4 regions of the Bradyrhizobium sp. CFUWI genome follow, and region 4 is predicted to be linked to each of the others. Evidence: riboswitches for the same ligand, from Rfam matches in the RefSeq annotation. Region 4 holds a riboswitch; each other region holds the start of a gene.
What was found. A riboswitch is a leader RNA that binds a small molecule or an ion and turns the genes downstream of it on or off. The one in region 4 is predicted to bind cobalamin.
Positions count from the first base shown of each region.

Region 1: it holds a riboswitch for cobalamin, as region 4 does, so the genes downstream of both, AC066S_RS06925 (TonB-dependent receptor) here and AC066S_RS38455 (ribonucleoside-diphosphate reductase subunit alpha) in region 4, are expected to answer to the same signal.
Region 2: it holds a riboswitch for cobalamin, as region 4 does, so the genes downstream of both, AC066S_RS06840 (DUF1636 family protein) here and AC066S_RS38455 (ribonucleoside-diphosphate reductase subunit alpha) in region 4, are expected to answer to the same signal.
Region 3: it holds a riboswitch for cobalamin, as region 4 does, so the genes downstream of both, metE (5-methyltetrahydropteroyltriglutamate--homocysteine S-methyltransferase) here and AC066S_RS38455 (ribonucleoside-diphosphate reductase subunit alpha) in region 4, are expected to answer to the same signal.

Region 1 is NZ_JBWJZE010000002.1:682,020-685,034, forward strand. Features, by position in the region: gene cobT (nicotinate-nucleotide--dimethylbenzimidazole phosphoribosyltransferase) at 1-501, shown strand, start outside; gene AC066S_RS06920 (histidine phosphatase family protein) at 494-1,066, opposite strand; cobalamin riboswitch at 1,139-1,340, shown strand; gene AC066S_RS06925 (TonB-dependent receptor) at 1,457-3,015, shown strand, end outside.
Region 2 is NZ_JBWJZE010000002.1:665,272-668,286, forward strand. Features, by position in the region: gene AC066S_RS06830 (cobyric acid synthase) at 1-428, opposite strand, end outside; gene cobO (cob(I)yrinic acid a,c-diamide adenosyltransferase) at 435-1,070, opposite strand; cobalamin riboswitch at 1,111-1,331, shown strand; gene AC066S_RS06840 (DUF1636 family protein) at 1,426-1,800, shown strand; gene cobW (cobalamin biosynthesis protein CobW) at 1,797-2,831, shown strand; gene cobN (cobaltochelatase subunit CobN) at 2,831-3,015, shown strand, end outside.
Region 3 is NZ_JBWJZE010000044.1:12,363-15,377, reverse strand. Features, by position in the region: gene AC066S_RS37195 (nodulate formation efficiency C protein) at 1-523, opposite strand, end outside; gene AC066S_RS37190 (hypothetical protein) at 1,187-1,483, shown strand; cobalamin riboswitch at 1,594-1,795, shown strand; gene metE (5-methyltetrahydropteroyltriglutamate--homocysteine S-methyltransferase) at 1,900-3,015, shown strand, end outside.
Region 4 is NZ_JBWJZE010000070.1:1,496-4,510, forward strand. Features, by position in the region: gene AC066S_RS38455 (ribonucleoside-diphosphate reductase subunit alpha) at 1-1,912, opposite strand, end outside; cobalamin riboswitch at 2,019-2,232, opposite strand; partial or broken gene AC066S_RS38460 (hypothetical protein) at 2,253-2,494, opposite strand.

The DNA.
Region 1 (3,015 bases), on a different contig from region 4:
ATTGCGGCAAGCCTGCTCGGCATCAGCGCCGAGGAGATCGCGGGCAGCGGCACTGGCGTCGACGCGGCCGGCCGGGCACACAAGGCACGCGTGATCGATGCCGCGATTGCACGTCACGGCGTTGCGGGCGCGGCGCCTGAGAAGATACTGTGTGCTGTCGGCGGGCTGGAAATCGCCGCGATCTCGGGCGCGATCATCGCGGCCGCGCAGCGCCGCATCCCGGTGCTGATCGATGGCTTCATCGTGTCGGTCGCAGCGCTCGCAGCGGTGCGGCTGAACCCGTCATGTCAGCCCTATCTGCTGCCGTCGCATCAATCGGCCGAGCAGGGCCACCGCCTGGTGCTGCGCGCCCTGAACGTGCAGCCGCTGATCAGCCTCGATCTCAGGCTCGGCGAGGGATCGGGCGCCGCCATCGCGCTGCCGCTGGTGCGCGTCGCCTGCGCGCTTCACAACGGCATGGCCACCTTTGCAGAGGCCAATGTGCCCGACAGGCCTAGCTGATCCGCTGATTGACCGAGACGACGCGCCAGCCGGTCGCGAGGCGATCGATCCGGGTCAGCGACAGCGGATCGATCACGAAGCGCAAGGCGGCTTGTGGCGAGAGATCGAGTGCGATGCACAGCGCGGCGCGGATGGTGCCGGAATGCACGATGAGCGTGGCTGGTCCGGCTCCGATCCGCGACAGACCGAGCCGCACGCGCGCGACTTGATCCGCAAAGCTTTCGCCGCCCGGTGGCCGTCCGCCGGCCGGATCGTTCCAGAACTGCGCATAGGCCTCGCCGCCGGCGGCAGCGAGCGCGTCGTGCCGATGGCCGGTCCAGTCGCCGAAATCCTGCTCGCGGAATTCGCTGACCTGCTCCGGTTCGAGGCCCAGCGCTTGCGCGGTCTCGACCGTGCGCCGCGACGGGCTGGCGTAGCTCGCAGCGTCCCGCGGCAGGCGCTGCCGCAGCGCCTCCAGTTGTGTGCGATCGCGGAGAACGGCCGGCGCATCGGCGGCATGGATCGTCCCTTTGACGCCATCGACCGGCGCGTGCCGTATCAGCCAGAGGAAGGTCTCGCCTTCCATGCTCATCTCCAAGGAAGTTGGTCGCTGTGGCAATAACGCCGCAACTGGCACATTGACTCTGTTGTGACGGTAATCCTAGATGCTCGCGACGGTTTCCCCGAGAGGGGATGAAAAGGGAATGCGGTGCGGGGACGTTGTCCCCAATGCCGTGGCTGCCCCCGCAACTGTGAGCGGATAATCCTTCGTCAGAAGCCACTGGGTCCTCGGTCCCGGGAAGGCGACGAAGTGGTGATGACCCGCGAGCCAGGAGACCTGCCGTCAGCCGTGGTCACACGCGAAGATGTCGGTCGGGGAGTACAGACATTCGGCTTCATCGGGCGGCCGCAAGGCCAAAAGGTGAGACCTCGTTCGCTGTGACGTGCCACTGACGTCATACCGAGGTTTCCAGCCGTGTCTTCCATCCGCATCTTCCGACCGCGCCATTTCCTGCTTGCTTCGGCGGCTCTCACGTCCTTTGCAGCGCTCGATCTGCCCGCCGCACAGGCGCAGCAGGCTCGCGAACCGCTGCCGCCGGTCGAAGTGTCGCCGGCCCAATCCCGCAAGCCAGCCAGATCAGCCGGCCGGGAGGCGCAAGGCCCACGCCGCGCGGCAGCGCGCAGGCCTGCCGCCGCATCCGCAGCGCCCAAGCCCGTCGTCCCGGCTGCGACGGTGCAGACGCCGCTCAACTCCAATGCCGTGGCCGAGAGCGCCTCGCGGCTCGGCCTGACGGTGCGCGAGATGCCCGCGACCGTCGAGGTGATCTCGGCCGAGACCATGCGCGAGCAGGGCTACCGCACCGTCTCCGACGTGGCCCAGGGCGCGGTCGGCGTCACCTCCGGTGACGATCCGGCCGAGCCGTCCGCCTTCTCGATGCGCGGTTTCACCAACAGCCAGATCAACACCCTCTACAACGGCATCAAGATCGGCCCGCAGAACATGACCTCGCGGATCATGGACACGGCCAATCTGGAGGCCGTGGAGTTCTTGAAAGGCCCGGCCTCGCTGATCTCGGGCGAGGGCGCAGCCGGCGGCGCGATCAATTTCGTCACCAGGCAGCCGCACACGGGACCGATCAGGAACGAGGCCGATTTCTCCTGGGATTCCCTGAACTCGTTCCGCGCGCATTACGGCTCAGGCGGCAGCACCAACGTGCAAGGCCTCGACTACCGCTTCGACGTCAGCCGCTCCGCGCTCAACGGCTTTGCCGACGACACCAATACCAAGATGCTGGATGTGTCCGGCCAGCTCAACTACCGCATCTCCGACAGCCTCAAGGTGTGGGGTGCGATCGAGTACCGCGAGGATCGTGGCAAGGCCTATTGGGGCGCGCCGCTGGTGCCGATCGCCTTCAGCGGCTCGCATGCGACGAGCGGGATCGTTTCGGGCAATTACGTCTCGAACTACAACAAGACCGATCTCGGCGCGGTCACCATCGACGACCGCACCTTCAACACCAATTACAACGTCCTCGACAATCGCAACGTCGCGCAGGAAGTCTGGTTGCGCGGCGGCTTCGAGCTGAAGCTCGCGCCCGATCTCACGCTGAAAAGTCAGGCCTATGGCTATGGCGCCGAGCGCACCTGGTTCAATAACGAGATCGAGGCGTTCAACTCGACCACGAACCTGGTCGATCGCGAGCGCTTCTACGTCGCGCACAGCCAGCGTCTCGTCGGCAACATCACCGACCTGATCTGGGACACGAACATCGCAGGTTTCGACAATCGGCTGGTCACGACGTTGTCCTCGAGCTATCTCGATTTCGTCAGGCCGGGCGCGGCCAATTTCCCTGGCGATTCCGTTTCGCTGGTCGATCCCAACCGGGGCTTCTACGGCCTTCTCACGACGCAGCAACAGACTGCGCGTATCGACAACGAAGCCCTCTCGTTCGAGGACCGGCTGAAGCTGACCCGGACCTTCGCGCTGATCGGAGGCATCCGCGTCGAGCATATCGGACTGGATCGCAACTCGAC
Region 2 (3,015 bases), on a different contig from region 4:
CGCAAATTCACCTCGGCCGGACTGCCGGCGCCCTCGACCAGCACGAGATCGGCGCGCGCCTTCAGCCGTTCAAAACTCTCCAGCACCGCGCCCATCAGCGAGGGCTTCATTGCGGCGTAGTCGCGCGCACGCGCCGTGGCAATGCGTTTGCCTTGGACCACGATTTGCGCGCCGACATCGGTCTCGGGCTTCAGCAGCACCGGGTTCATGTCGGTGTGCGGCTCCACGCCTGCGGCGAGCGCCTGAAATGCCTGGGCGCGGCCGATCTCACCGCCGTCGACGGTGACGGCCGCGTTGTTCGACATGTTCTGCGGCTTGAAGGGCAGCACGCGCAAGTCCCGCCGCGTGAACGCGCGCGCGAGGCCGGCGACGATGAGCGATTTGCCCACGTCGGAGCCGGCTCCCTGGATCATCAGCGCGCGTGCCATCGTCGTTCAGAACTCGACGCCGGCCTGAGCCTTGATGCCGGAGCGGAAGGGATGCTTGACCAGCGTCATCTCGGTGACGAGGTCGGCGATCTCGATCAGCTCGTCCTTGGCGTTGCGCCCGGTGAGCACGACGTGAGTCATCGGCGGCTTCGAGGTGGTCAGGAAGTCGACGACCTCGGCGATGTCGAGATAATCGTAGCGCAGCGCGATGTTGATCTCGTCGAGCACGACCATGCGCAGGTTCTCATCGAGGATCAGCTCCTTGGCCTTCTCCCAGCCGGCGCGCGCGGCGGCGATGTCGCGGGCGCGGTCCTGCGTCTCCCAGGTGAAGCCTTCGCCCATCGCATGGAACTGGCAGAGCTCGCCGAAATGACCGGTGAGCAGGCGGCGCTCGCCGGTGTCCCAAGCGCCCTTGATGAATTGCACCACCGCGCAGGGGAAGCCATGGGCAACGCAGCGCACGATCATGCCGAAGGCGGAGGAGGACTTGCCCTTGCCGGCGCCGGTGTGGACGATAATGAGGCCCTTTTCGCCGCTCTTGGTCGCCATGATCTTGTCGCGGGCGGCTTTCTTCTTCGCCATTTTCTGGGCGTGCCGGGCGTCGGTTTCCTCAGGTGTTTGGGTGTCCGGTTCAGGCGTCATTGGATCCGGTCCTTCGGCTTGACAAGAGGCGGCCACCGGCAAATGGTGGCCCGGCGTTGGTTCCTGTCCTATGACAGGCGAAGAGGGAATGCGATAGGGTCCGAATCGGCAAGATTTGGGTCCAAAATGCAGCCGCCCCCGCGACCGTGACCGGAGAGATGCCCAAAGCCACTGATTCCCCAGGGAATCGGGAAGGCGGGGATCGAAGGGCCTAGACCCTGCTCCGCAAGCCGGGAGACCTGCCAGCGCGGACGAGTTTTGGACCGGCGGACGGGGTGTTCCGCGACGGGGAAGCGGGCCTTCTGACGAATGGTCCGTGTGCCTCATCGCCTCCCGCTGTTATCTGGAAGAGGCGATGACCGTCACACTTCACGTCTGCATCACCTGCCGTGCCGGCCAGACGCTTGGCGAGGGCGAGACCACGCCCGGCAAGCGCCTGCACGGTGCGATCCTCGAGGCCGGCGTGCCCGACGGCGTCAATGTGGTTCCCGTCGAATGCCTGTCGGCCTGCAGCCAGGGCTGCTCGGTGGCGCTGAGCGCACCCGGCCGCTGGTCCTATGTTTACGGCCGCCTGTCGGATGCGAATGCGCAGGACGTAGTCGCAGGCGCTGCGGCCTATGCGGCCGCGCCGGACGGGCTCGTGCCCTGGCGCAGCCGCCCCGAAATCTTCCGCAAGCAGTCGCTTGCCCGCATTCCCCCCATTGCAATCGTGCCGGAGGCCGCCGAATGAGCTCGCTCGCAAAAGTCCCGGTCACGGTGGTCACTGGTTTCCTCGGCTCCGGCAAGACGACGCTGATCCAGCATCTTCTCGCAAATCCCAACGGCAGGAAGCTCGCCGTGCTCGTCAACGAGTTCGGCAGCGAGGGCGTCGACGGCGAGATCCTGAAGTCCTGCGCCGATGCGAACTGCCCGGAAGAGAACATCGTCGAGCTTGCCAATGGCTGCATCTGCTGCACCGTCGCCGACGATTTCATTCCGACCATGGAGAAATTGCTGGCGCGGCCGGTGCGGCCCGATCACATCCTGATCGAGACTTCGGGCCTGGCGCTGCCGAAGCCGCTGCTGAAGGCGTTCGACTGGCCACAGATCCGCTCGCGCATCACGGTCGACGGCGTGATCGCACTCGCCGACGCCGAGGCCGTGGCGGCGGGCCGCTTCGCGCCCGATCCTGACGCCGTCGAGGCGCAGCGCGCGGCCGACGCCAATCTCGACCACGAGACGCCGCTGTCGGAAGTGTTCGAGGACCAGATCGCCTGCGCCGACATCGTGCTGCTGACCAAGGCCGATCTCGCGGGCGCCGCCGGCATCGAAGCCGCCAGGGCGGCCATCACCGCCGAGATGCCGCGCCGCGTGCCGATGCTGCCCGTCACCGACGGCGCGATCGACGCCCGCGTCATCCTCGGCCTCGGCGCGGCCGCCGAGAACGATCTCGCCGCGCGCCCCTCGCATCATGACGGCGAGGAGGAGCACGAGCACGACGATTTCGCTTCCGTCGTGATCGACCTTCCGGAAGTCGCCGACATCGATGCGCTCGTTGCCTCCGTGCAGCGCCTGGCGCGCGAGCAGAACGTGCTGCGTGCCAAGGGCTATATCGCGGTCGCGGGCAAGCCGATGCGTCTCTTGCTTCAGGCCGTGGGCGAGCGCGTGCGCCACCAGTTCGACAAGCCCTGGGGCGCAGGTCTCAGGCAGTCCAAGCTCGTCGTGATCGGCGAGCACGGCGATATCGATGAGGCCGCGATCAGGTCAGGACTTGGTATCTGATGCACGTCGTTTTCCGCGAGAGCCGCGGTCTGGAGGAGACCGCGACACCCAGAGACATCGGCCAGGACCCGGCCGATCTCGTGGTGCTCTCGTATTCGGATTCCGACCTTGCCGCGTTCGCTGCCGGCTGGCGGCGTGGCCGCAGCAGCCTGCCATCATTGCGGCTCGCCAATCTCGCCGAGCT
Region 3 (3,015 bases), on a different contig from region 4:
CGCGCCACAGATCACCCTTCTCGGTCGGCTTGTCCTTCTGCTTCGGCAAGTAGTCCACTTCAACAGGTTCAACGATAGTGCAGCGGCCCTGCCGCAGAAGATCGCCGAGGCGGCCTTGCGTGGTCGTCACAAAGTTGAAGTTGCTCGGATCATGCAGAAAGCCAAGATTTGCGTCCCTTTCACTCTCCTTGACTTCAGTGGCGATCAACGAGAGTGCTAGGGCGTGCCAGCCCAATTCGATCGGCTTTGCATAGGTCGACGCAAGTTGAAACGTGCCGTCGAGCGCGATCCTCCAGGTGATAAAGTACGGTTCGTCTAATATATCGTCAGGGTGTCTGGTCCACAAAACGAAAACATAGTCGTTTTCGTCGAGTTCAGCGACGCCCCACATTCGAGGGACGAACTGTGCCACCTTCGAGACGTTGGAGATAATTTGTTCTATTGTCTCACCGTCTTGCGCTCGCCACGTTGACTTGAATCTTTCGATATGGGGGCTCTCGATGGCGCGAACACTGTTGCTCATCGCAGCCAGCCCGACCAGGCAGATCAGGGGTCGACCGAGACAAAACCATAACGCGCGTCTTCTAGACACTGTTCTCATAACTGCCGGCCTATTTGGTGTCATCCACACGTCATTCAAAGCGGGCAACCTTCGACTTGTTATGCGCGAGCGCAAGAAGTTAGCGGCGACGCGACGGGGAGACCGATGGTGTCCCATGCGAGCAGGCGCTCCCCTCTATGTCACGCGCCACTAACTTCACTGCCGGCGACAGCCTCAAGTTGCTGTGCTGGACATGCCCAGCAGGAGGAGACTGGGCATGCCGAAGACTTGCATTCTTCGTGCCAGGTAATAGACGGCAATTCGCACCGCTTTTGTGTCCTCTTTGTCGACTTTCCGACTGGTCAATGTCTCGATGTTTCCGTTCAGCGCTATCCAGCCCGGCTTATGCATCCTCGTCCCGCACCGGATCGTTCGATGGCGCAGCGGAACACCTCGGTACCAAGCTCCTGATGAGAATTGTTTGCCGCTATTGAACCGTTTGGTTCGGCATCGTTGCCAGAATGTGGCTTTCGATCTCTGCCATGCGTTTGGCCATTTGCGGCCATCGGCCATGGTGCGTCTGCCGCTCCTATCGCGACATGCGGCGCTTCGAGAATAGCCTCAGTTAGGAGCGCTTTGCACTCGATGGCGACGAGGCGAAACCGATCTTTACCGCCGAACATTTGGAGTCTTGCTGAACCGCACATCAACGTGCTGGCCGGGTATGTTGCTGGCTTCGCCAGCTTGGGCCTGTTCAACACGGATCCTGTTGGCCGAGAAGGTGGCTGGATGGTGGACTTGCTCAAAGAAGCGCTGAGAAGCCGGAGATGCGTTCTGCTCGAGGCAGCAGTCCCGACCGGGCAAGCCGCATTTGTCCCTTCCACCGATCTGGCGTGCGGCCCGCAGGCAGCTGCGATCGTCATTCCGATATTGCTGACTTGAGAGCGCTTACATCGGCTCAACGCATCAAGATGCGCGGCCATTCGCGTAGCGGATGTCGCAGCACCAGCTTGAGACATGATCTGAGAGGTTGACGGAAGACTTGTCTTCTCGATAATCCAAGTCGTCGAGGTTCTCCGGTCGCACTTGATCCGGAGCTAAGAGGGAAGCCGGTGAAGATGCCGGCGCTGCCCCCGCAACTGTGAGTGGCGAGCCGCTGTCCAACGATGTCACTGAAGCCTGCGCGGCTTCGGGAAGGCCGGACAGCAGCGATGACCCGCGAGCCAGGAGACCTACCCCGACAATATATTCGTCCACGGGCGGGGTGTCCCGGTGGTGCGCCAAGCAGCCGTCGCACTGCGCGACTTCCCCTGCCTGCGTCCGCCATGGCCTTCTGCCCCCAACACGGGGTTAACGCTATGTCTCTTCTCTCCCTTCCCGTTGCCACGCTCGGAACGCCACGCATCGGTCCAAGGCGCGAGCTCAAACTCGCTCTAGAAAGCTACTGGGCCGGAAAAAGCAGCGAACAGCAGTTGCTGGAGGACGCAGCTGGCCTGCGTGCCGCGAACTGGGCTCGTCAGAAATCTATCGGCGTCACGGTCATTCCATCAAACGATTTCTCGCTGTATGATCAGGTGCTCGACACAAGTGTCATGGTTGGCGCCATCCCGGAGATCTACGCCTCAAAAGCCGAATCCGTTTCGCTGAAGACGTACTTCGCCATGGCCCGCGGATCACAATGCGACGATCGGGATGCGAGTTGCGGTCACGGACCGCGCGGATTTGGCGCACCCCCGCAGGAGATGACCAAGTGGTTCGATACCAACTACCACTACATGGTCCCCGAGTTTCGCAGAGGACAGACTTTCAGGCTATGCTCTCGCAAGCCGATCGAGGAGTATGAGGAAGCCAAGGCCCTTGGCTTTCAGACCCGCCCTGTCCTGATCGGGCCGGTCACATTCCTAAAGCTCGGCAAGAGTCCCGATCCTGCGTTCCAGCCACTCTCACTACTGGATGAACTGTTACCGGCCTATATCGAAGTTCTGCAGGAATTGGCCAAACGTGGAGCAAATTGGGTTCAGTTCGACGAGCCCTGCCTGGTTCTTGATCTGGATGAGAGGGCGCGGCAATCTTTGCGACATGCCTATGATCGGCTCGCCAAGGAGGTGCCGGCCATCAAGATCTTAGTTGCCAGCTATTTCGGCGACCTCGGGGACAATCTGAACACCGCGTTGAGCCTGCCAGTTGCCGGACTACACCTCGACCTAGTTCGAGCGCCACAGTTGTTGGACCAGATCATCGCTGGCGGCCGAAGTGATCTCGTCATGTCGCTCGGTGTCGTCGACGGCCGGAATGTATGGCGGTCGAATTTGTCCTCGCTGCGCCAGCGGCTCGAACCCGCGATTGCGAAGCTCGGCAAGGACCGTGTACAGATTGCCCCATCCTGCTCGCTGCTTCATGTGCCGGTCGATGTTGAACTTGAAACCGGGCTCGTTTCCGACGTCAAGAGCTGGCTTGCTTTCGCGGTCCAGAAG
Region 4 (3,015 bases):
AGTCGGTGCGCTGCGGCGCCGGCGTTGCCGTGTCATCCTCGGCAATCTTGCCGGCGAACGCCGCGCGCGAGATCGATTTTGAACGGCAGTAGTAGAGGCTCTTCACCCCACGCTTCCATGCCGTCCAGTGCAGCATGTGGAGGTCCCACTTATCGACGTCGGCCGGCAGATAGAGGTTGATCGACTGGCTCTGGCAAATGAATGGGGCGCGATCGGCGGCAAGCTCGACGATCCAGCGCTGGTCGACCTCAAAGGCGGTGCGAAGGATCGCTTTCTCGTGCTCCGACAGGATGTCGAGATGGGCGACCGACCCCTCGTGCGCGATGATCGACTGCCAGGTCGCCGAGGTGTCGGCGCCCTTGGCGGCCAGCACCTTGGCGAGATGCGGATTACGCACCGAGATGGCGCCGGATAGCGTCTTGTGGGTGTAGATGTTGGCCGGGATTGGCTCGGTGCAGGCGCTGGTGCCGCCGCAGATGATGCTTATCGAGGCGGTCGGCGCGATCGCTATCTTGTGGCTGAAGCGCGCCATCACGCCGCGTTCCAGGGCATCCGGGCACGGGCCACGCTCGCGAGCGAGCGCCACGGATGCCGCGTCGGCATCGCGACGGATTTTTCGGAACATGTTCAGATTGAACGACTTGGCCAGGACACTCTCCATCGGAATGCCCTTGGCCTGGAGAAACGAGTGGAAGCCCATGACGCCGAGGCCAACGGAGCGTTCGCGCAGGGCGGCGTAGCGGGCACGCTTCATGCCGTCCGGCGCCACTGTGATGAAGTGGGTGAGCACGTTGTCGAGGAGGCGCATGACGTCCTCGATGAAGCCGGGCTCCTTATTCCACTGGTCCCAGGTCTCGAGGTTGAGCGACGACAGGCAGCACACCGCGGTGCGCTCCTCGTCGCGATGATCGATGCCGGTCGGCAGCGTAATCTCGCTGCACAGGTTGGAGGTCGAGACCTTGAGGCCGAGCTCGCGCTGGTGCTTGGGGAGCGCGCGGTTCACGGTGTCGATGAACAAGAGATAAGGCTCGCCCGTCTGCAGCCGGTTCTCAAGGATACGTTGCCACAGCTGGCGGGCATCGATCTCGCGGACGACCTCGTTAGTCTTCGGGCTGCGCAGAGCGAACGTGGTGCCGGCACCCACGGCACGCATGAACTCGTCGGTGACGTTGATGCCGTGATGTAGGTTGAGGCTCTTGCGGTTGAAGTCGCCGGACGCCTTGCGGATCTCGAGGAACTCCTCGATCTCGGGATGGTGGATATCGAGATAGACCGCCGCCGAGCCGCGCCGCAACGAGCCCTGGCTGATCGCCAGCGTCAGGCCGTCCATGACGTGGATGAACGGGATGATGCCCGAGGTGACGCCGCCCCTCACTTTCTCGCCGATCGAGCGAACATTCCCCCAGTAGGTGCCGATGCCGCCGCCGTTGGAGGCAAGCCAGACGTTCTCGTTCCAGGTGCCGACGATGCCTTCGAGCGAGTCCGACACCGAGTTAAGGAAGCACGAGATCGGCAGGCCGCGCGGGGTGCCGCCGTTGGAGAGCACCGGTGTGGCCGGCATGAACCACAGTCGAGACATCCCATCATACAGACGTTGGGCATGCGCAACATCGTCCGCGAAGGCGCAAGACACCCGGGCGAACATGTCCTGGAGGCTTTCGCCGGCGAGCAGATAACGGTCGGTCAGCGTCAGCTTGCCGAACGACGTCAGCAGGTTGTCGCGCGACCGATCGAGCGTGAGGTCAGACGGCCTTGGCGATGGCGCGAGGGGCCTTGGCAGCGGAGCCGGCGATGGCGGCGGCTGCACAAGACACAGCTCAGGCGTGGTAGGCTTGGCCTGCGCTGGGAGCGGCCGCACACTCGGCATCTCGATGAGATGACCATGCTGATCGAAATCGTAAGACGGCGACATCGGCAACCCCGCGATGTTTGAGGCTGGGGGGCCGTGCGGACGACTTGCGAGGAGACCGGGCAAATATCACCAGTTGCAAGCAACCCACCGGGGCACCCCGCCCGAGGACGTTCGTTCTGTCGCGGCAGGTCTCCTGGCTCGCGGGTCGCTGCGGCTGTCGGCCTTCCCAGCGCTGTCGCGCCAGTGACCATGATGACAACCGCTCGCCGCTTACAGTTGCGGGGGCAGCCTCGGAATAGCCGTTGCCGGCGCACCGGGTTCCCTCTTAGCTTCCATCCTACGAGATGCGGGAATGGAAGACCGTGACGGGCTACATATAGGCGCCGCTCGCGGAGATTCGTCAAGGCGGCACCGTCAAGTTAACGAATTGGAGCAGCCCCAAGGTCGAGGTTCGGCGAGCGCTTGTCGTGGAGATCTCGCGCCAAGTCGCAAAGGCTCGCTCGCGCGAACCACGACGGAAGTCGGCAGTGACGGCTCCGAGAGAGAGGATGTGGAAAAGGTTCGCGACCTGATCATGAACTGACAGAAAAGTTGAGCCTGACGGGACGATTTGAAACGCTTCATGATCCGATCGCGTCGCCTGTCACCCTTCCGGCGTTCGTGGTCTGGACTATCCCTTCACCCGGCGATGTCCGCTGTAGGTGCTTCCCGTCGAGTCTCTACTCCTCCCCCCTGGCAGGGGCTTGGCTCGGGATTGGCAATGAAGGTTTCCGCGACTTTGAGCAGTTCTGCTCCTCTTTCCCCAAGGGCCCCGCATCGGCCCATCTATACGGCGCATACGACCTCGGGGCAAAAGGACTAGAGTCTGTTCCGCTCACGGATTGAGCAGCCGAGCGTCAGGGCGTGTACTGTTGCCCGCCAGCATTTGATGCTAGTGAACAGCGGTTAATAAATCACTGAAAGTGCATTGCATGCCTTGGCGAGCAATGGAGTGCGAAGATCTTCCATCTGTGAACGCGATCGTAGATCGCGTTCACCTCAATTACCCTGAGGATGAGTGAGCTGGTCCCGCAAATCTGAACAGCGCGATAAGTGGAGTTTCTGCCTGACGGCGGGCAAGATTGACCCGCGAATCAGGAGAGACGATGAGCAGACGAGCACGG